4 regions of the Streptomyces sp. NPDC002698 genome follow, and region 4 is predicted to be linked to each of the others. Evidence: riboswitches for the same ligand, from Rfam matches in the RefSeq annotation. Region 4 holds a riboswitch; each other region holds the start of a gene.
The links. Region 4 has a riboswitch for cobalamin ahead of ACFYW9_RS15045 ((2Fe-2S) ferredoxin domain-containing protein). Riboswitches for the same ligand answer to the same signal wherever they lie in the genome.

Region 1: it holds a riboswitch for cobalamin, as region 4 does, so the genes downstream of both, ACFYW9_RS01310 (ribonucleoside-diphosphate reductase subunit alpha) here and ACFYW9_RS15045 ((2Fe-2S) ferredoxin domain-containing protein) in region 4, are expected to answer to the same signal.
Region 2: it holds a riboswitch for cobalamin, as region 4 does, so the genes downstream of both, ACFYW9_RS24365 (CbtB-domain containing protein) here and ACFYW9_RS15045 ((2Fe-2S) ferredoxin domain-containing protein) in region 4, are expected to answer to the same signal.
Region 3: it holds a riboswitch for cobalamin, as region 4 does, so the genes downstream of both, ACFYW9_RS25190 (cobalamin biosynthesis protein) here and ACFYW9_RS15045 ((2Fe-2S) ferredoxin domain-containing protein) in region 4, are expected to answer to the same signal.

Annotation. Positions count from the first base shown of each region.
Region 1 covers NZ_JBIAQM010000001.1:296,742-301,682, reverse strand. The annotation lists gene ACFYW9_RS01325 (DUF3311 domain-containing protein) at 219-482, shown strand; gene mctP (monocarboxylate uptake permease MctP) at 479-2,089, shown strand; gene ACFYW9_RS01315 (GNAT family N-acetyltransferase) at 2,210-2,731, shown strand; cobalamin riboswitch at 2,784-2,933, shown strand; gene ACFYW9_RS01310 (ribonucleoside-diphosphate reductase subunit alpha) at 3,069-4,941, shown strand, end outside.
Region 2 covers NZ_JBIAQM010000018.1:49,377-54,317, forward strand. The annotation lists gene ACFYW9_RS24355 (CoA transferase subunit B) at 1-619, shown strand, start outside; gene ACFYW9_RS24360 (acyl-CoA dehydrogenase family protein) at 919-2,109, opposite strand; gene ACFYW9_RS24365 (CbtB-domain containing protein) at 2,342-2,563, opposite strand; cobalamin riboswitch at 2,601-2,762, opposite strand; gene ACFYW9_RS24370 (histidine phosphatase family protein) at 2,979-3,566, shown strand; gene ACFYW9_RS24375 (ferredoxin) at 3,585-3,959, opposite strand; gene ACFYW9_RS24380 (nuclear transport factor 2 family protein) at 4,011-4,403, opposite strand; gene ACFYW9_RS24385 (PadR family transcriptional regulator) at 4,486-4,941, shown strand, end outside.
Region 3 covers NZ_JBIAQM010000019.1:70,260-75,200, reverse strand. The annotation lists gene ACFYW9_RS25205 (class II aldolase/adducin family protein) at 1-11, opposite strand, end outside; gene ACFYW9_RS25200 (anion permease) at 506-1,747, shown strand; gene ACFYW9_RS25195 (hypothetical protein) at 1,768-1,986, shown strand; cobalamin riboswitch at 2,145-2,288, shown strand; gene ACFYW9_RS25190 (cobalamin biosynthesis protein) at 2,394-3,365, shown strand; gene ACFYW9_RS25185 (cobyric acid synthase) at 3,362-4,941, shown strand, end outside.
Region 4 covers NZ_JBIAQM010000008.1:255,848-260,788, reverse strand. The annotation lists gene ACFYW9_RS15065 (bifunctional serine/threonine-protein kinase/ABC transporter substrate-binding protein) at 1-53, shown strand, start outside; gene ACFYW9_RS15060 (MSMEG_1061 family FMN-dependent PPOX-type flavoprotein) at 178-837, shown strand; gene ACFYW9_RS15055 (hypothetical protein) at 1,038-1,802, shown strand; gene ACFYW9_RS15050 (ArsR/SmtB family transcription factor) at 2,053-2,847, shown strand; gene ACFYW9_RS15045 ((2Fe-2S) ferredoxin domain-containing protein) at 2,961-3,353, opposite strand; cobalamin riboswitch at 3,684-3,861, opposite strand; gene ACFYW9_RS15040 (hypothetical protein) at 4,168-4,941, shown strand, end outside.

The sequences.
Region 1 (4,941 bases), on a different contig from region 4:
GCCCACGCGGACCGGACCGGACGGCGCCGACGAACGGATCCGGACACACCGTCAGGCGCCGTACCCGCCCGAGGGGTTCCGCCGCTGCTGAGGGCGTGTGCGCCCCGACACCGACCCTTCACATCAGCCGTCCGGGCGGGGTGGTTCCCTAAAGCCGAACCGTCCCCTAGATTGCCTGCGCGTTGCTCAGGTGATCGATGAGGGGACGGAGCCGCCCTATGTCAGACCTGCCCGAAGTGAAACCACCAGTGGTGACACCGGTACGTGTGGTGATCGCCCTCTGTCTGCTCGCGCCCTTCGGGGCGATGCTGTGGGTCGGCTCCTACACGAAGACCGACCCGGCGTTCATCGGCATCCCGTTCTTCTACTGGTACCAACTGCTGTGGGTACCCCTTTCCACGCTGCTGACGGTGGTCGCGTACCAGCTCTGGCGACGTGACCAGCGGGCCCGCACCTCGGCGAAGGAAGGTGCGGAGGCATGAAGGACGGTGTGAACGGCGTCGCCCTCGGCGTCTTCGTCTTCTTCTTCCTGGCCGTCACGGTCATGGGCTTCCTGGCCGCGCGGTGGCGCAGAGCCGCCGACGAGCACACCCTCGACGAGTGGGGCCTGGGCGGACGGTCCTTCGGCACCTGGGTGACCTGGTTCCTGCTCGGCGGCGACCTCTACACGGCGTACACCTTCGTCGCGGTGCCCGCGGCGATCTACGCGGCGGGCGCGGCCGGCTTCTTCGCCGTGCCGTACACGATCCTGGTCTATCCGCTGATCTTCACCTTCCTGCCCCGCCTGTGGTCGGTCTCCCACCGGCACGGCTACGTGACGACCTCGGACTTCGTGCGCGGCCGCTTCGGCTCCAAGGGCCTGTCCCTCGCCGTGGCCGTCACCGGCATCCTGGCCACCATGCCGTACATCGCGCTCCAGCTCGTCGGCATCCAGGCCGTCCTGGACGTGATGGGCGTGGGCGGAGGCGACAGCACCAACTGGCTCGTCAAGGACCTGCCGCTCCTCATCGCCTTCGGCGTGCTGGCCGCGTACACCTACTCCTCGGGCCTGCGGGCCCCCGCTCTGATCGCGTTCGTGAAGGACGCCCTGATCTACATCGTGATCGCGGTGGCCGTCATCTACATCCCGATCAAGCTGGGCGGCTTCGACGAGATCTTCAAGGCGGCGAGCGACAAGTACACGGCCGCGGGCGCCGGGGGGCTCGTCCCCGCCCAGGCGGGCCAGTGGACGTACGCCACCCTCGCGCTCGGCTCGGCGCTGGCGCTGTTCATGTATCCGCACTCGGTCACGGCGACGCTGTCCAGCCGCAGCCGGGAGGTGATCCGCCGCAACACGACGATCCTGCCGCTGTACTCGCTGATGCTGGGCCTGCTCGCCCTGCTCGGGTTCATGGCGATCGCGGCCGGCGTCAAGGTCACCAACGGCCAGCTCGCCATCCCCCAGCTCTTCGAGAACATGTTCCCCGACTGGTTCGCGGGCGTCGCCTTCGCCGCCATCGGTATCGGCGCGCTCGTCCCGGCGGCCATCATGTCGATCGCGGCCGCGAACCTCTTCACCCGCAACATCTACAAGGACTTCATCAACCCGGCCGCGACCCCGCGACAGGAGACCAAGGTCTCCAAGCTGGTCTCGCTCCTGGTGAAGGTGGGCGCGCTGGTCTTCGTCCTGACCATGGACAAGACCGTCGCGATCAACTTCCAGCTGCTGGGCGGCATCTGGATCCTGCAGACCTTCCCCTCCCTGGTCGGCGGGCTGTTCACCCGCTGGTTCCACCGCTGGGCGCTGCTGGGCGGCTGGGCGGTCGGCATGCTCTACGGCACGATCGCCGCCTACGGTGTGGCCTCGCCGACCCAGAAGCACTTCGGCGGCAGCTCGAAGGAGATCCCGGGGATCGGGGAGATCGGCTACATCGGCCTGACGGCGTTCGTCCTGAACGTGGCCGTGGCCGTCGTCCTGACCTTCGCCCTCAGGGCGTTCAAGGCCCCGGAGGGCGTGGACGAGACCTCGCCCGGCGACTACACGGCCGACGCGGGCGACCCGGGCGTCGAGACGGAGCTCCCGCCGGCCACGGCGGACGCGAGCCACTAGGAGAGCGACACCTGTCCGGCCGCGAGGCCACGGGGCAGGTCCCGGCGACAGCCGGGAACGACGGGCCGCCGGTGGAAACCCGGCGGCCCGTCGCCGTGCCGGTCGGGCACACTCACCCGCATGGACATCGTCATCCGGCCCGCGCGGCCCGAGGAGTACCCCACGGTGGCCGAGATCACGGCCGAGGCCTATCTCGGCGACGGACTGCTCGACTTCGGGGAGAGCGACCGGTACCTCGGAAAGCTGCGGGACGTCGCGGGGCGCGCGGCCGTCTCCGAAGTGCTGGTCGCCGTGGACGGGGAGCGGGTGCTCGGCAGTGTGACCTTCGTGACGGACGGCAGCCCCATGGCCGACTTCGCGCGCGCCGGGGAGGCCGAGATCCGGATGCTCGCGGTCGCCCGGGAGGCACGCGGCCGGGGGGCCGGTGAGGCCCTCGTGCGCGCCTGTGTCGGGCGGGCACGGGCTCTGGAGGGCGGCTGCACGCGCGTGGTGCTGTCCACCCAGGGCAGCATGCGCAGCGCCCACCGCGTCTACGAGCGCGTGGGCTTCACCCGCACGCCCGACCGCGACTGGAACCCGCTTCCGGAGCTCGACGACATCCGGCTGCTCACTTACGAGTTGACGCTCCGGCACACTCCGTAGCGCTCTTCGGCACCAAGCGGACACAAGATGTGGGGGCAGTCCCGAAGCCCGGCACAAGATGTATGCTCAAGGTCGCTGTCGCCGCAGGGGAATCCGGTGCGAATCCGGAACTGTCCCGCAACGGTGTACTTGTGCGTGTTCGCGTGTTCGCGTGCCCGCTCTCGTGTCAGTCCGAGGACCTGCCGACAGCGCGCCCCGGCCGTCCGGCCCGGGTGCCGACGACGTCCGGGCCTCGCGGAATGGGCTGGTGGACGCGTGGTGCGCTGCTGCCCTGAAGCGCTCCCGTGTGCCCCGCTCCTGCCCGCAAGGCCCCGTGCCGAGCGAGGGAGATCCCCACGTGACCATCGCGCCAGCCGATCCGGCTTCAGTGACCGCGCAGCAGGCCCGGGTGGAGACCGACGGTCCCGGAACCGCGCTGCTGCGGACCCTGACCGGTCTCACCGCCGACCTCCCCGACGCCGACCCCGGCCGGGTCGCCGCCGCGGCGCTGCGCGGCCGGTCCGCCCGCGCCGACGAGGCCGAGCTGCGCGAACTGGCCACCGAGGCGGCCGCGGGTCTCATCTCCGAGGACCCCGTCTACTCCCGGCTCGCCGCCCGCCTGCTGGCGATCACCATCACCGAGGAGGCCGCCTCCCAGGGCGTCACGACCTTCTCCGAGTCGGTGGCCGTCGGCCACCGCGAGGGCCTGATCGCCGACCGCACGGCCGAGTTCGTCCGGCTGCACACGGCCCGTCTCGACGCGCTGGTCGACTCCGAGGGCGACGACCGCTTCGGCTACTTCGGGCTGCGCACGCTGCACAGCCGCTACCTGCTCCGGCACCCGATCACCCGCAAGGTCGTCGAGACGCCCCAGCACTTCATGCTCCGGGTGGCGTCCGGCCTCGCCGAGGACGACACCGCCCGCTCGGTGGACGAGGTCGCCGCGCTCTACCGGCTGATGAGCCGCCTCGACTACCTCCCCTCCTCCCCCACGCTCTTCAACTCCGGTACGCGGCACCCGCAGATGTCGTCCTGCTACCTCCTCGACTCCCCGCTGGACGAGCTGGACTCCATCTACGACCGCTATCACCAGGTGGCACGCCTGTCGAAGCACGCGGGCGGCATCGGCCTTTCGTACTCCCGCATCCGTTCGCGCGGTTCGCTGATCCGCGGCACCAACGGGCACTCCAACGGCATCGTCCCGTTCCTCAAGACGCTCGACGCCTCGGTCGCCGCGGTGAACCAGGGCGGCCGGCGCAAGGGCGCGGCCGCGGTGTACCTGGAGACCTGGCACTCCGACATCGAGGAGTTCCTGGAGCTGCGCGACAACACCGGTGAGGACGCCCGGCGTACGCACAACCTGAACCTCGCGCACTGGATCCCGGACGAGTTCATGCGCCGGGTGAACGAGGACGGCGTCTGGTCGCTGTTCTCCCCCGCCGACGTGCCGGAGCTGGTCGACCTGTGGGGCGACGAGTTCGACGCCGCGTACCGCAAGGCCGAGGAGGCGGGCCTCGCGAAGAAGACCATCCCGGCCCGCGACCTGTACGGCCGCATGATGCGCACCCTCGCGCAGACCGGCAACGGCTGGATGACCTTCAAGGACGCCGCCAACCGCACCGCCAACCAGACGGCGGAGCCGGGTCACACCGTCCACTCCTCGAACCTGTGCACCGAGATCCTGGAGGTCACGGACGACGGGGAGACGGCGGTCTGCAACCTGGGCTCGGTCAACCTGGGCGCGTTCGTCGTCGGTGACGGCATCGACTGGGAGCGCCTCGACGAGACCGTGCGCACCGCGGTCACCTTCCTCGACCGTGTCGTGGACATCAACTTCTACCCGACCGAGCAGGCGGGCCGCTCCAACGCCAAGTGGCGTCCGGTGGGCCTCGGCGCGATGGGTCTCCAGGACGTCTTCTTCAAGCTGCGGCTGCCCTTCGACTCTCCCGAGGCCCGCGCGCTGTCCACTCGGATCGCCGAGCGCATCATGCTCGCCTCCTACGAGGCGTCCGCGGACCTCGCCGAGCGCAACGGGCCCCTCCCGGCCTGGGAGAAGACCCGTACCGCCCGTGGCGTCCTGCACCCGGACCACTTCGACGTCGAGCTGAACTGGCCGGAGCGCTGGGCGGCCCTGCGGCAGCGGATCGCCGAGGTCGGCATGCGCAACTCGCTGCTCCTGGCCATCGCGCCGACCGCGACCATCGCGTCCATCGCGGGCGTGTACGAGTGCA
Region 2 (4,941 bases), on a different contig from region 4:
CGCCGCCGCCGAACTCACCGACGGCTCCTACGTCAACCTGGGCATCGGCCTGCCGACGCTGATCCCCGGTCACCTGCCGGCCGGCGTGCATGTGGTCCTGCACTCGGAGAACGGCATCCTCGGTACGGGCCCCTACCCCACGGAAACGGAGGTCGATCCCGACCTCATCAACGCGGGCAAGGAGACCGTCACCGTCCTGCCCGGCGCGAGCTTCTTCGACTCCGCCCTCTCCTTCGGCATGATCCGAGGCGGCCACATCGACACAGCCGTGCTGGGTGCCATGCAGATCTCGGCGCGGGGCGACCTCGCCAACTGGATGATCCCCGGCAAGATGGTCAAAGGCATGGGCGGAGCCATGGACCTCGTCCACGGCGCCCGCCGGGTCATCGTCCTCATGGAACACACCGCCAAGGACGGCAGCCCCAAGATCCTCAAGGAATGCACCCTCCCGCTCACGGGAGAACAGTGCGTGCACCGTGTGATCACCGACCTCGGAGTCCTCGACATCACCCCGGACGGCCTCGTCCTCGTCGAAACCGCTCCCGGCGTCACGATCGAGGACATCACCACCCGCACGAATGCTCCCCTCCGCGTGGACAGCACCACCGCTGTCTGCTGACGCGCGCTGCGTCGTCTCCTGGCTTAGGGCGTGCAGCTCTGTCGGCGCGGACGTCTGAGACTCGACACGGTTCGGGACTCCCTGCGACCAGAATCTGCACCTCGGCGTCTCCGTACGCACAATCATTGAGTAGTTGGCACGAACGCGCAGCACGCCGGAACCTCAACAGCCCTGAGGAAGCAACAGGTCAGCCGCCTCGGACAGGCTGCAAGCCGGGCCCGCTACCCTCAGGTCCGCGCCCTGTGTACGGTGCCAACTATCCCGCTTTTGTGCCAACTAAAAAGCTTCGTCACATCACGCTAGCGCCGCACCCGTGGCATCCCCAGTCCGATCCACGAGATGATCTCCCGCTGGATCTCGTTGTTGCCGCCGCCGAAGGTGAAGATCACGGCCGATCGGTAGCCGCGTTCGAGTTCGCCGTGCAGGACGGCCCCGGCGGAGCCCTCCTTGAGGACACCGGGGGCCGCGACGATCTCCATCAGCCAGGCGTACGCGTCCCGGCGCGCCTCGGAGCCGTACACCTTGACGGCGGAGGCGTCCTGCGGGGTGAGCGTGCCCTCCTGGACGGCGTTCACCATCCGCCAGTTGAGGAGTTTCATGGCGTCCAGCCTGGTGTGCGTACGGGCCAGGAGGCGGCGCACCCAGGGCAGGTCGACGACGCGGCGGCCGTCGGCGAGTTTGGTCTCCATCGCCCAGCGCTGGACGTCGTGCAGGGCGCGGATGGCCATGGTGCCGTGCGCGGCGAGGGTGACGCGCTCGTGGTTGAGCTGGTTGGTGATCAGCCGCCAGCCCTTGTTCTCCTCGCCGACCCGGCGTGTGGCGGGGACCCGGATGTTCTCGTAGTAGCTGGCGGTGGTGTCGTGCGAGGCGAGCGTGTTGATGATGGTGCAGGAGTAGCCGGGGTCGGAGGTCGGCACGAGGAGCATGGTGATGCCCTTGTGGGGCGGGGCGTCCGGATCGGTGCGGACCGCGAGCCACACCCAGTCGGCCGTGTCGCCGTTGGTCGTCCAGATCTTCTGGCCGTCGACCGTGTAGTGGCCGGTCTCCTCGTCGCCCTCCCGCACGGCCTTGGTCCGGAGCGCGGCGAGGTCCGTCCCGGCGCCGGGCTCGCTGTAGCCGATCGCGAAGTCGAGTTCGCCGGAGAGGATCTTCGGCAGGAAGTACGACTTCTGCTCCTCCGTGCCGAACCGCATGATCGTCGGTCCGACGGTGTTGAGCGCCATCAGCGGCAGCGGTACTCCCGCCTGGGCCGCCTCGTCGAAGAAGATGAACTGTTCCATCGGGCTCAGGCCCCGCCCGCCGTACTCCTCGGGCCAGCCGACCCCGAGCCAGCCGTCCGTGCCGAGGCGTCGGATCGTCTCGCGGTAGAAGCGCTTCTGCGCCGCCGGGTCGCCGTAGCGCGCGTAGGCGTTGTCCGGTACCAACTCGGCGAAGTAGAGACGTAGTTCGGTCCGCAACCGCTGCTGCTCCGGCGTGTATTCGAGATGCACGGCGCCTCCTGCCTCCCCGGGCCCGACCTGACGGCGCACACCGTAGAACGTGTTTCAGAAATTGGGAATGCCGATGACACCGGCGAGACGGATGCCGGAGCCGCGGCGCGGGCGAGGGGTGGTGCGACGCATGCGAGGGGGCGGTGCCCGGTCGTCCGGGCACCGCCCCCTCGTGCGGGCCGGATTCCCCGGCCGTCGCGGAATATCGTGGCTCGTACGTTCCCCGTCGCCGTCAGTGGCAGGGGAAACCGAGCAGGTGGCGGGCGTCGTGGACCCACTCGTGGACGTTCTCGCCGGAGACGAGGGAGGTGGCGCCCTGTTCGGCGCCGACGAAGTAGAGCAGGACCAGCATCAGGATGCCGAAGAAGGCCGCCCAGGGGGCGATCGCGCCGATCGGCAGCTTGGCGGGAACGACGGTGGGGGTGGCGGTCGGCTGAACGACGGACTGCGCCATGGGGCAGAACCTCCTGGGGAACTCGCGTCCCGTCTCGGTGGTGCACAGGACGACAGTCACGGGTCTGACTTGCCCGTGTCCGTCACCCCTGGCAGGGGTGACGTGTACCGGGCTCACAGTGGCGCGACCGTGCCGGATTTCCACCGGGCTTCCGCCGAACCGTCGTCGATATCCACGTGACCGTACCGCGAAGCCGTATCCCGGCCAAGAGCGCACACCCCCGCGCACTGTGCGCCCCACCACTCGTGGAGCATGGCCGGCAGGGCGGCAACCACCCTACCGGGCCGAGGGGTTCGGCTCCGGTCACGGTCCACGCCGTACGAGCCGGGCCCGTACAGCGCGAACTCGACCCGTACAGCAAGAGAACTCGACCCGTACAGCACGAGCCGGGTCCACGACACATGAGAGCGATGGCATGACCAGCCGAGTGTTCTTGATCTCCGCGGCGATCGGCGAGGCGCTGCGCGAGGCCCGCTTCGACGACGGTGGCAGTCCGGTGGACGCGTCGGGCCTGCGGGCCGCCCGGTCGGCGGCCGACGCGGGTGCCGTTCCGGCGGGCGGGCGGCTGTGGGTCTCCCCCACCGTGCGGTGCCGGCAGACCGCTGAGGCACTCGGACTCGAAGGCGCCGTCGAGGCAGCGGAGTTGGCCCCTCTCGACGTGGGCCGCTGGCGCGGGGCGACGCTGGCCGAGGTGAGCGCGAAGGAGCCGGAGGCGGTGGCGCGCTGGCTCGCCGATCCCGCGTCGGCGCCGCACGACGGCGAGTCGGTGCGGGCGTTCTGCGACCGGGTGGCGGAACGCCTCGACGCGGCGGCGGGCCTCGACGGCCGAACCGTCGCCGTGGTGGAGCCCGAGGTCGTACGGGCCCTGGTGGTACGGACGCTGGGGGCACCCGAGCCGGCGTTCTGGCGCGTGGACGTACCGCCGCTCACCGTCACGGAGTTGAGCGGGCGCGCGGGGCGCTGGAACCTCCGCGCCGGACGCCCGCTCGACGGGCGGGCCTGACCCGGGCGGCGTACGGACTCAGCGCAGCGTGGCGATGAAGTCCGTGCACGACCGGGCGCATTCACGGCATTTCCGCGCGGCGGCCTCCGACCCTGGGCATGCGTCGAAGGCCTCGGCGCACTCCAGGCATACGTCCCTGCACCACTCCAGCTGAGCGCGGACGTCCCGCTCGTTCCGACCCGGGTGGCGGGACAGCACATGGCAGGTCGCCTCGCACACCTCCGCGCACAGAATGCCCGAACGCCGCGCGGTCTCCTGCCTCTTCGGCCCGTCGGGATCCATGAGACTCGCGCGCAGCGCGGAGGTCCTGGCGCATTCCGCACAGGCACGGGCGCACTCGAAGCGGTCCTCCAGGAACCGGAAGAGCTCCTGCTGTGAAGTCGTCGTCGTCACAACAGCCGGGTAGCCGGAGGGAGTCGGTTCAAACAGCGCGAATCCGGACCCTCACGCTCCGGCCGCCTCCCGGGAGATCTGCTCGAACTGCGCCCCCATCGCCTCGGAGAGCGCCTGCGCCGCCGACAACGGGCGGACCATCACCATGAGTTCGTCGATGCGTCCGTCCTCGTCGAAGTGCAGGAAGTCGCAGCCGTTGATCTCCTTGTCGCCGACCTTGGCCGTGAAGACCAGCGCATGGTCACGGCCGTCGGCCCCGGCGATCTCACGGACGTAGCGGAAGTCGCTGAAGACGCGCCAGACGCCGCGCAGGATGGCGGCGGTGATCGGCTTGCCCGGGTACGGCTTGAAGGCGACGGGGCTGGTGAACACGACGTCGTCGGCCAGCAGCTCCTCGACCGCGTCGAGGTCTCCGGCTTCCACGGCCTTGCGGAAGGAGTTCATTGCGACCGCCTCTCTTACTCAATTAATTGATTAGGTGCGGATAAGATTAGTCCTGTGGGCGGAGGCCGTCTAGCCTTGCGGGATGGCATTGCGCAACGCGGTACTGGCCTCGCTCCTGGAGGGCGAGGCGTCGGGCTACGACCTGGCCAAGGGGTTCGACGCCTCGGTGGCCAACTTCTGGATGGCGACCCCGCAGCAGCTGTACCGGGAACTCGACCGGATGGAGTCCGAGGGGCTCATCGAGGCCCGGCTCGTGCAGCAGGAACGGCGGCCCAACAAGCGGGTCTTCTCGCTGACCGGGGCGGGGCTCGAAGCACTGGCCTCCTTCACCTCCGGGCCCGCGAAACCCACCGCGATCCGCGACGAGCTGATGGTGAAGGTGTACGCGCTCGACATGGGGGACGCCGACGCCGTCCGGGTGGCGATCGCCGAGCGGCTTGAGTGGTCACGCGCCAAGCTGGCGCACTACGAGCGGATCGGCGCACGCCTGCTCGACGGGCGCACCGAGGACGAGTACCTCGCCGGGGCGGAGCGCGTC
Region 3 (4,941 bases), on a different contig from region 4:
GGCTCAGTCATGACGCGATCCTGCCAGGCACCGCGTTCCACGCACCCCGCGCGAGCGGGCTTCGGGGCGGCGGCGGGCCGCCAACAGCACACGGTTGCATGTGACTTGCATCACATCACACCGAGGGGACGCCCGCGGCGCCCCGGTCGGACATTTGCCGCGGATCACACCCCGTGGTCGGGTCGCTACGGCCCGGTCGGCACCCGGACCCCGTCCCCGGAGCGGCCCTTTCGGGTTTCCGGGCGCCGTGACCACGGCTACAGCCTGCGAGTGACGGGGATCTCACCCCTCAAACCCGTCCCGACCAGGACGGTCGACCATGAGCCCCGACCCCAACCGGAGTACGGAATTCCGCATCCGTTCGAACCCGGCGAGCCGCCCGTCGGCATAAGCGGAATGACGATCCACTGTTCAGGACACCACCAAGTCCGACTCAGTTCATCTTCCGTTCACCCAGGTTGCCTACGTTCCCCCTGCCACTGACGTCCAACAGAAGCCTGGGTAAATGGAACACATCACGCTCCTCCTCGGAATCGTGATCGTCACCGCTCTCGTGTTCGATTTCACGAACGGTTTCCACGACACCGCCAACGCGATGGCCACCACCATCTCGACCGGCGCACTCAAGCCCAAGGTCGCGGTGGCCATGTCCGCCGCCCTCAACCTTGTCGGCGCCTTCCTCTCGGTGGAGGTCGCCAACACGATCTCCAAAGGCCTCGTCGACGAATCCGGCATCCAGCCAGAAGTGATCTTCGCCGCCCTCGTCGGCGCGATCCTCTGGAACCTGGTGACGTGGCTCGTCGGACTCCCGTCCAGCTCCTCGCACGCCCTCATGGGCGGCCTGGTCGGCGCCACCATCGCCTCCGCCGGTACCGGCGCCGTGCACGGGGACGTCCTGGTCGGCAAGGTGCTCCTGCCCGCCGTCGCCGCCCCGGTCGTCGCCGGCCTGGCCGCGATGTTCGCCACCCGGCTGTCGTACAAGCTCAGTGGCAACGCCGACACCAAGGCCACCAAGAAGGGTTACCGCGTCGGCCAGATAGCCTCCGCGGGCCTGGTCTCGCTGGCCCACGGCACCAACGACGCGCAGAAGACGATGGGCATCATCACCCTGGCCCTGGTCGCCGGTGGCGCCGTCGCTCCCGACTCCGACCCGCCGGTCTGGGTCATCCTCTCCGCCGGTCTGGCCATCGCGCTCGGCACCTACCTGGGCGGCTGGCGCATCATCCGCACGATGGGCAAGGGCCTGACCGACCTCCAGCCGCAGCAGGGCTTCGCCGCCCAGACCAGCGCGGCGACGGTCATCCTGGCCTCCTCGCACATCGGTTTCTCCCTCTCCACCACGCACTCGGTCTCCGGCTCCGTGATGGGCGCCGGCCTCGGCCGCAAGGGCGGTGTGGTCCGCTGGTCCACCGCCAAGCGGATGGTCGTCGCCTGGGTCCTCACGCTGCCCGCCGCCGCCCTGGTCGGCGCCGGTGCCGAGTGGGTGACCGGTTTCGGTACCTGGGGCACCGCGCTCGTCGCCGTGTTCCTGGTCGGCTCCAGCTTCGCGATCTGGCGCCGCTCGCGCCGCGAGGTGATCGACCACACCAACGTGAACGACACCGAGGAGCCCTCCGGTGTGGTGACGCAGGCCATCGCCGCCGTCACCCCGCCCCCGGCCGGCACCGTGGCCGAAGGCCTCACGGCCACCATCCCGGCTCCGGCCGAGCCCGCGGTGAACCCGCCGGCGCCGTCCCGAGTGGCCTGAGAACCGAAGGAAGAAACAGCATGAGCATCGACTGGTCAGCCCTCGGGTCCGTCTTCGGGGTCAGCCTCGGAGTGACCGTGGCCCTCGTCGCCCTCTTCACCCTCGGCGTCGCCGGCCTCTCCAAGAAGGAGTCCGCCCAGGGCGGATCCGCGGTCGCGGCGGCCACCGGCGCGTACGTCTGCTTCGCGGCCTGCGCCGCGGCGGTGGCGTACGGCATCTCCCTGATCATCACCAAGTAGCCCGGCGGACGCCGCCCGGAACCGGGCCGCGCCGAGCGGTACCGCGCGTGGGGTGCGGGACGGATCACCGTCCCGCACCCCACGCGTATGCCGTCCCGCCCCCACGCGTATGTGGGCCTGCGCACACTGTCCCTCCGCAGGTCAACAGTCAGTTGACGGCCGTTCTCACCCCGTGGTGGACTGCCGGAGCCAAGTACGGCGGCATGAGAGGAAGCCGGTGCGAATCCGGCGCGGTCCCGCCACTGTCATCGGGGAGGAAACTCCCCGGGAGCCAGGAACTCTCACCGCCGGTCTCGTCGAACCAGGGCGTGGACACCCTGAGTGAGGACATATCGCCATGCGCGGCTGCCCGTTGCCCGTTTCGCTGAGTACGAGGGTTCCACTCCACCCCACGGCCGGCTGACCCCGTGCGTGCCGATCGCGTCTTCGCGTACGGCGCCGCCGCCGGCCTCCTCGGCGACCTGCTGCTCGGCGATCCCCGCCGGGGGCATCCGGTCGCCGCGTTCGGGCGGGCCGCCGCGGCCGTGGAGCGGACACTGTGGCGGGACCACCGCGGGTGGGGCGCCCTGCACACCGCCGTCTGCGTCGGCGGTGCCACCGGACTCGCCGCACTCGCGGGCCGTTGCGTAAGCGGCTCACGTACCGCCTCCGTCGCCCTGACCGCCGCCGCCACCTGGGCAGTCGTCGGAGGAACCTCCCTCGGCCGCGAGGCGCGGGCGGTCGGCGGCGCCCTCGCGGCCGGTGACCTCGAAGCGGCCCGGGAGCGGCTGCCGCACCTGTGCGGACGCGATCCGCAGGCGCTGGACGCCGACGGCGTCGCGCGCGCCGTCGTCGAGTCCGTCGCCGAGAACACCTCCGACGCCGTCGTGGGCGCTCTGGTCTGGGGCGCCGTCGGCGGTGTGCCGGGACTCGTCGCCTTCCGCGCCGTGAACACGCTCGACGCGATGGTCGGACACAAGTCCCCCCGCCACCGGCGCTACGGCTGGGCCTCCGCCCGGCTCGACGACCTCGCCGGCTGGCCCGGAGCCCGGCTGACCGCCGTCCTCGCGGCCGTGGCCGGATCCGACCCGCGCGGTGCCGTACGCGCCTGGCGCGCGGACGCCCGCAGGCATCCGAGCCCCAACGCCGGGCCCGTGGAGGCCTCGTTCGCGGGCGCGCTCGGCGTACGGCTCGGCGGCACCCTCTCGTACGGCGGACGGGTCGAGCACCGGCCCGTGCTCAACGGCGCGGGGCGCGCCGTCCACGTCCACGACATCGAACGGGCCGTACGGCTGTCCCGGCGCGTCGGCTGGCTCGCGCTCGGCGTGAGCGCCGCCGGACGGGTTCTGCTCACCGGAACCGGACGGGTTCCGGCCACCAGGAAGGGGCGCACCGCATGAGCGGCGGACTGCTGATCGCCGGGACCACCTCGGACGCCGGCAAGAGTGTCGTGACCGCCGGGATCTGCCGGTGGCTGGCCCGCCAGGGCGTCAAGGTCGCGCCCTTCAAGGCACAGAACATGTCCCTGAACTCGTTCGTGACGCGCGAGGGCGCCGAGATCGGGCGGGCGCAGGCCATGCAGGCGCAGGCCGCCCGGGTGGAGCCGACCGCGCTGATGAATCCCGTGCTCCTCAAGCCGGGCGGCGACCGCACCAGTCAGGTCGTCCTGATGGGCAGGCCGGTGGGCGAGATGAGCGCGCGCGGGTTCTTCGGAACGGCCGGGCCCGCGGAGCGGCCGCCGTCGGCCGAAGCGTCCGCCGCCTCCGCCGCCTCCGCCGGGGACAGGCTGCGCGGGGGGCGCCAGGAAGCACTCCTGGCGACCGTCCTCGACTGTCTGGACCGGTTGCGGGGCACGTATGACGCGGTGATCTGTGAGGGAGCCGGCAGCCCGGCCGAGATCAATCTGCGGCGCACCGACATCGTCAACATGGGGGTGGCGCGGAACGCGGGGCTTCCCGTGCTCGTCGTCGGCGACATCGACCGGGGCGGGGTGTTCGCCTCGTTCTTCGGGACGGTCGCGCTGCTGTCGCCCGAGGACCAGGCGCTCGTCGCCGGTTTCCTCGTCAACAAGTTCCGGGGCGACGTCAGTCTGCTGGAGCCCGGTCTCGACATGCTGCACGGCCTGACCGGGCGGCGCTCCTACGGCGTCCTGCCCTTCCGGCACGGACTCGGCATCGACGAGGAGGACGGCCTGCGCGTCTCGCTGCGCGGGGCCGTCCGCGAGTCGGCGGTCTCCTCCCCCGTCGGCGAGGACATCCTGCGGGTCGCCGTCTGCGCGGTCCCGCTGATGTCCAACTTCACCGACGTGGACGCGCTGGCCGCCGAACCGGGTGTCGTCGTGCGGTTCGTGGACCGGGCCGAGGAACTGGCCGACGCGGACCTGGTCGTCGTCCCCGGGACCCGGGGCACCGTGAAGGCGCTCCGGTGGCTGCGCGAGCGCGGCCTCGCGGACGCGATCGCGCGCCGGGCCGCCGAGGGGCGGCCGGTCCTCGGCGTCTGCGGCGGCTACCAGCTCCTCGGAGAGCACATCGAGGACGACGTCGAATCCCGCGCCGGTCATGTCGAGGGTCTCGGACTCCTCCCCGTACGCGTGCGGTTCGCGCGGGAGAAGACCCTGGCGCGGCCGGTCGGGGAGGCCCTCGGCGAGCGTGTCGAGGGGTACGAGATCCATCACGGTGTCGCCGAGGTGACCGGTGGCGAGGCGTTCTTCTCCGACGACCGGGGGCACAGCCTGGACGGGTGCCGGGCCGGCGCCGTCTGGGGCACGCACTGGCACGGCTCGCTGGAGTCGGACGGTTTCCGGCGGGCCTTCCTGCGCGAGGTGGCCGCCGCCGCGGGCCGCCGCTTCGTACCGGCTCCCGGCACGTCGTTCGCGGCGCTGCGCGAGGAGCAGCTCGACCTGCTCGGCGACCTGATCGAGGAACACGCGGACACGGACGCGCTGTGGCGGCTCATCGAGTCCGGCGCGCCGCAAGG
Region 4 (4,941 bases):
TCGACGGCGCGTTCCGGTACCTGGGGCACTACCGGGACGCCGCGGTGTCGTGACGGCCCCGGACCAGCTGTCCGGGGCCACCGCTCGCGTCGGACGGCCGTCGGCACGACGGCCCGCAGAAGGCAGGTCGGGACGACCAAGATCCATCGCGGATCGGCGCCCATTAGGGTCGGGGTCATGACGCCATCCCTTGCCGGCAGTGCCTTCGACTCGCTCCTTCTCGACGCCGTGCCCGACCAGGAGGCACTGCGCCGGGCTTACGAACTCCCCGGCGACGCCGCCGTGCGCAAGCAGATGACCGAACTCACCGAACAGACCAGGCGGTTGATCGGATGCTCGTCGCTGGTCCTGGTCGCCAGCACGGACGCCGAGGGCAACTGCGACGTTTCCCCGCGCGGCGGCCCCGCCGGGTTCGTCGCCGTCCTGGACACACGGACGGTGGCGATACCGGACGCGACCGGCAACAAGCGTCTGGACACCCTGCAGAATGTCGTCGCCACCGGACGGGCCGGTCTGCTGTTCGTCATCCCGGGGCGCACCACGACGCTCAGAGTGAACGGCCGGGCCTGCGTCTCCACCCGCCCGGAGCTGCTGTCCCAGCTGACCGCCGTGGGCAAACCGCCGGCCAGTGCGCTGGTGCTGGGGATCGAGGAGGTCTACCCGCACTGCCCCAAGGCGCTCCTGCGCAGCGGGGCCTGGAAGCCGGACCAGTGGCTGTCGGCGGACGCCCAGCCGACCTCGGCCGAGGTGACGCTGGCTCAACTGCGGATGCCGGAACTGACGATCGCCGACATCGAGCAGGCGGAGGCGGATTCGCTGAAGTACCGCTACGAGTAGCGGGCCGCCGACAGCGATCGCCGAACCACCAGCAGCACGCCGAATCCCCGGACCGGCATGCCCCGAGCGCCGTCGCGGGGCCTCCCGTGAGGTCACCCGCGGCGTCGGCGGTCCGGCCGCCGCCTCGGCGACGGGTTCGCCCTGCCCGATGCCGTCGGAACCGGCGGACAGGCAGGCGATCACCCTTCTACGCTGGCGGCATGACGGGATATCCGGGCTTCGGTGTGCTGCTGGCAAGGCTGTTGGATCACAGGAAGCTGGACATCGGCACTCTGGCACGGCGATCCGGAGTCCCCGAACCCGAGCTCCAAAGGGTCTTCGCCGGCATCGCGCCGAGCCCGTCCCTGCTCCGACAGCTCGGACCCGCACTCGGTCTCCATGCCGCAGACGTGTTCGTGATCGCGGGGGTGGCCGTTCCGGACGACCTCGCTCCCCTGGACGCGGAGGCCGGGGAGTGGGTACCACAGGTCGTGAGGCGTGCCGTAGAGCTCCCGTCCGAGAAGAAGGGCGAGTTGCTCCACCTCGTCCGGTCGTTGCCACAGCGGAAGGTCGCCCAGTCACCGTCGTTCCCGCGGGTCGATGCCCCGCCCCCTGGACCGCCCGGGGCCCTGCTCGTCCGGATGCTCAGATACAGGAACCTGCGTTGGATGGGCATCGCCAGGGTCTTCCACTCCCTGACCGGCCGGTACTGGTCCGCGTCCACGTACGGAATGGTGGGCGCCGGCCGCAAGGAGCTGACCCCCGGCCTCGTGGCCGATTTCGGGACCGTGCTGGGTGTTCCCGTCGGCGACCTGGTCGCCCTGACCGGCGTCCCGCCTTCCGAGGAGCCCCACACGCAGGAACCGGCGGCGGCCGGCGTGGCCACGCTGATCTGGGACCTCCGGCGCCTGACCGCTGACCAGGTGCGGCACACGGCCAAAGCGGCCGCGTCCATGTGGTCACCTCGACCGGATCCCCAACGCTGATTACGTGTTGAGGACCGGTCAGCGTCCACCAGGCAGCCGTCGACCAGATGTCCGGATGCCCTCCCGCGGGCTTCGTCCATACACATCCAGGCGAACTCGTTCGGCGTCGGCACCGCCGAACGGTACGGGGACCCCGCGACCCTCGTCCGGCTGCGGGGCGGACCTTGACATGCAGCCTATTGGCTGCCTAAATTAAAGGCAGCTGGAAGGCTGCATATCGACAGGCGGCGGCCTGGGTACGGGGACGGGCATGGACGAGGTGTTCAAGGCGCTGGCCGATCCGACGCGGCGCGCGCTGCTCGACTCGCTCAACGCACACAACGGGCAGACCCTGCGCGAGCTGTGCACAGGACTCGACATGGCCCGGCAGTCCGTCAGCAAGCACCTCGCGGTACTGGAGGAGGCCGGGCTCGTCACGACCGTGCGGCGGGGCCGGGAAAAGCTGCACTACCTCAACGCGGCGCCCGTACACGAGATCGCTCACCGGTGGATCAGCCGCTACGACCGGACCAGGGTCCAAGCCCTGGCGGACCTGAAACTCGCCCTGGAGGAGCCCGCGATGGACGCGCCGACCTTCGTCTACACCACCTACATCCGCACCACCCCGCAAAAGCTCTGGCAGGCGCTGACCGAGCCCGCCTTCACCCGCCGCTACTGGGCCACGGAGTTCACCACGGACTGGTCCGTCGGCTCACCGATGACCTGGGACAACCACGGCGTACGGATCAGCGACCCGAAGCAGGTCGTGCTGGAGGCCGAGCCCTACAGCCGGCTCTCCTACACCTGGCACGCCATCACCCCGGAGCTGGCCAAGCGCTTCGACTGGGACGAGGAACTGCTCGCCAAGCTGTCCGGCGAGGCCCGCTCGAAGGTCACCTTCACGATCGAGGAGGCCGCCGCGCAGGTCGTGAAGCTCACCGTCGTACACGACGGATTCGAGCCCGGATCGAGCCTGGCCGAGATGGTCAGCCACGGCTGGCCGAACGTGGTGGCAAGCCTGAAGTCGCTCCTGGAGACCGGCGAACCACTCCCGGACGATGCGTGACCGGACGCTCGGCCCGACGTGTGGCCCGAGGTCACCGACCCATGCGATGACGCTGCCGCCCCAGCATCGATGGCGGACCAGAGAAAAGGCGTCAACCAGGCCGGCTTTCGCGCTCATCGCGCCCTTCGGGGCGGGGTGAAGACGTAGAGGTCGAGGATGTCGGGACAGGGGGCGACGCCGGGGCCGCCGGCTTCGACCCAGGCGGCGATGTCGTCCGTGGCCTCGGGGTCGTTGACGAGGCCGAGCCAGACCGGGCGGGCGCCCGCGGCACGTGCGGCGGCGGAGGGCTGGACGACGATCACGTTGGCGTGTTCGCACACGTCGAGGCAGGCCGCGATGCGCACCGGTGCGCTCTCGGCCAGGCGTGCCGTCTGCTGGGCGTGATCCACTCCGGTGACTTTCGGGCTTCCGCAGCAGCAGTCCCGGCAGACGACGACGCGGCACGGCGCCGGTTCGGCGGGGGTTCGCTCCGTAGGGACTTCGTCAGGTCGCTCACGAGATGTCACGCGTCACCCTTCACGCTGCTCGCACTTGGCGATGTCGCCCTTGCCGAGGATCGGGACGCGCGATGCGGCGACAAGGTCGGGTTCGGCGTCCGGGGTCTTCTCACAGAGCCGACGCACGGGTGACTTCGTGCTCGCAGTCGTCGATCCGGGCAGCCCGCGGCGGCGGACTTCGTCGTGTCCTCGGTGTCGTTCTTCGAGCCGCCGCAGACGGTGACCGGCACGGCGGTGACCGGCAGGGCGGGTGTCAACTGACGGGCGGGGGTGGGGAGCACGGGCAGACCTCGGGGTCAGGGCTCGTACGCGGAGCCTGGACTGTGGATGTCCTCCGCGCCGGGGCGCGGAGGTGCCGGCAGGTCTTCGGACTCGGGTTCGTCCGGTCGGGGCGCCTTCCCGGTCTCCCAGTGGCTCGCGTGCCCCGCCCGTTCCCCTCACCGCTGCGCGTCAGTTCCGGATTCGCACCGGATTCCCTGGCCTCGGATGAGGCTCAACTGGCCTGATGAGGCTATCAAGCCCGTCGTACCGTCAGTTCGTGCGATCGGTCACGGGGTACGGCAACCCGGGCCGATGGGGCACGGCTGTGCCCGCCACGCCCTGGAGCACCACGCGGAGGCCCACGAAGCCCATACGCGGCAGCCACTTCCTGGGCCCTTGCACCCGGGCCCACGGGGGGAACCTTCCAGTGATCGCTCATGTCTCGCCTGAACCCGGATGACGCGTCACGGGGTCACCCCCGGGGCCGGAGTCTCTGGCAGCGCTCGTACTCTTCGTTCACTCACATCAATCAATCGCTCGCAGCGAAGAGACGACGGAATCGATGATCGGCAGCATTGTGGCCCTCGTGGTGGCCCCGTTGGCCATGGCCGGGCTGGCCCGATGGGCGGCGGCAAGGAGGCGGCACGGCCTGGCAGCGGGCCGGGCCGTTCACTTCCGCTGCCGACTCGACGGCCGCAAGGGCCGACTGCTGGCCGACCCGCGCCTCGACGGACCCGTCTTCCTCGACCGCTCCGGCAGTGCCACCGCCCTGCCGCGCGGCGGCGAGGCCCTGGACGCGACGGTCACGACGACGGGCCAGGCCGCCTTCGAGAAGGTCGGCCTGCGCTACCGGACGCCCGACGGCCAGGTGTTGCGGCTGGGTCTGGGCACACACGACGCCCGGACGATCGGTGCCTGGCTGAGCGAACAGTCCCACCCGGCCCTCGCACCCGCCCGCCGGCCGCTGTTGCCGACCGCGCCGCTGTGGGCGGTGCTGGCGCTCGTGGCGTCGCTGTCCGTGGGCTTGGCGGCAGCGGATTTCGCCCTGCTCGGGAAACACACCTCCGCCGAGTTCGTCCGTCTGGACCGGGCCGAGGACGGCTGCGTCGTCAGCTGGGACGACGGTTCGCAACATGCGGTTGTGGACTGCGACACGGCAGCTGTCCGTCCCGGCGATCACGTCCCGATCATCGCGCTGCCCTGGCCCTTCCTGGGTGAGGCCATAGACACGCGGACCTCCTTGACGGTGGTCGCCGTCCTCGGGGGCGGCCCCGGTCTGCTCGGCCTTGGCGGTGCACTGGTCATCAGCCCGTTGGTCTGCGCCCGACGCGTCCGG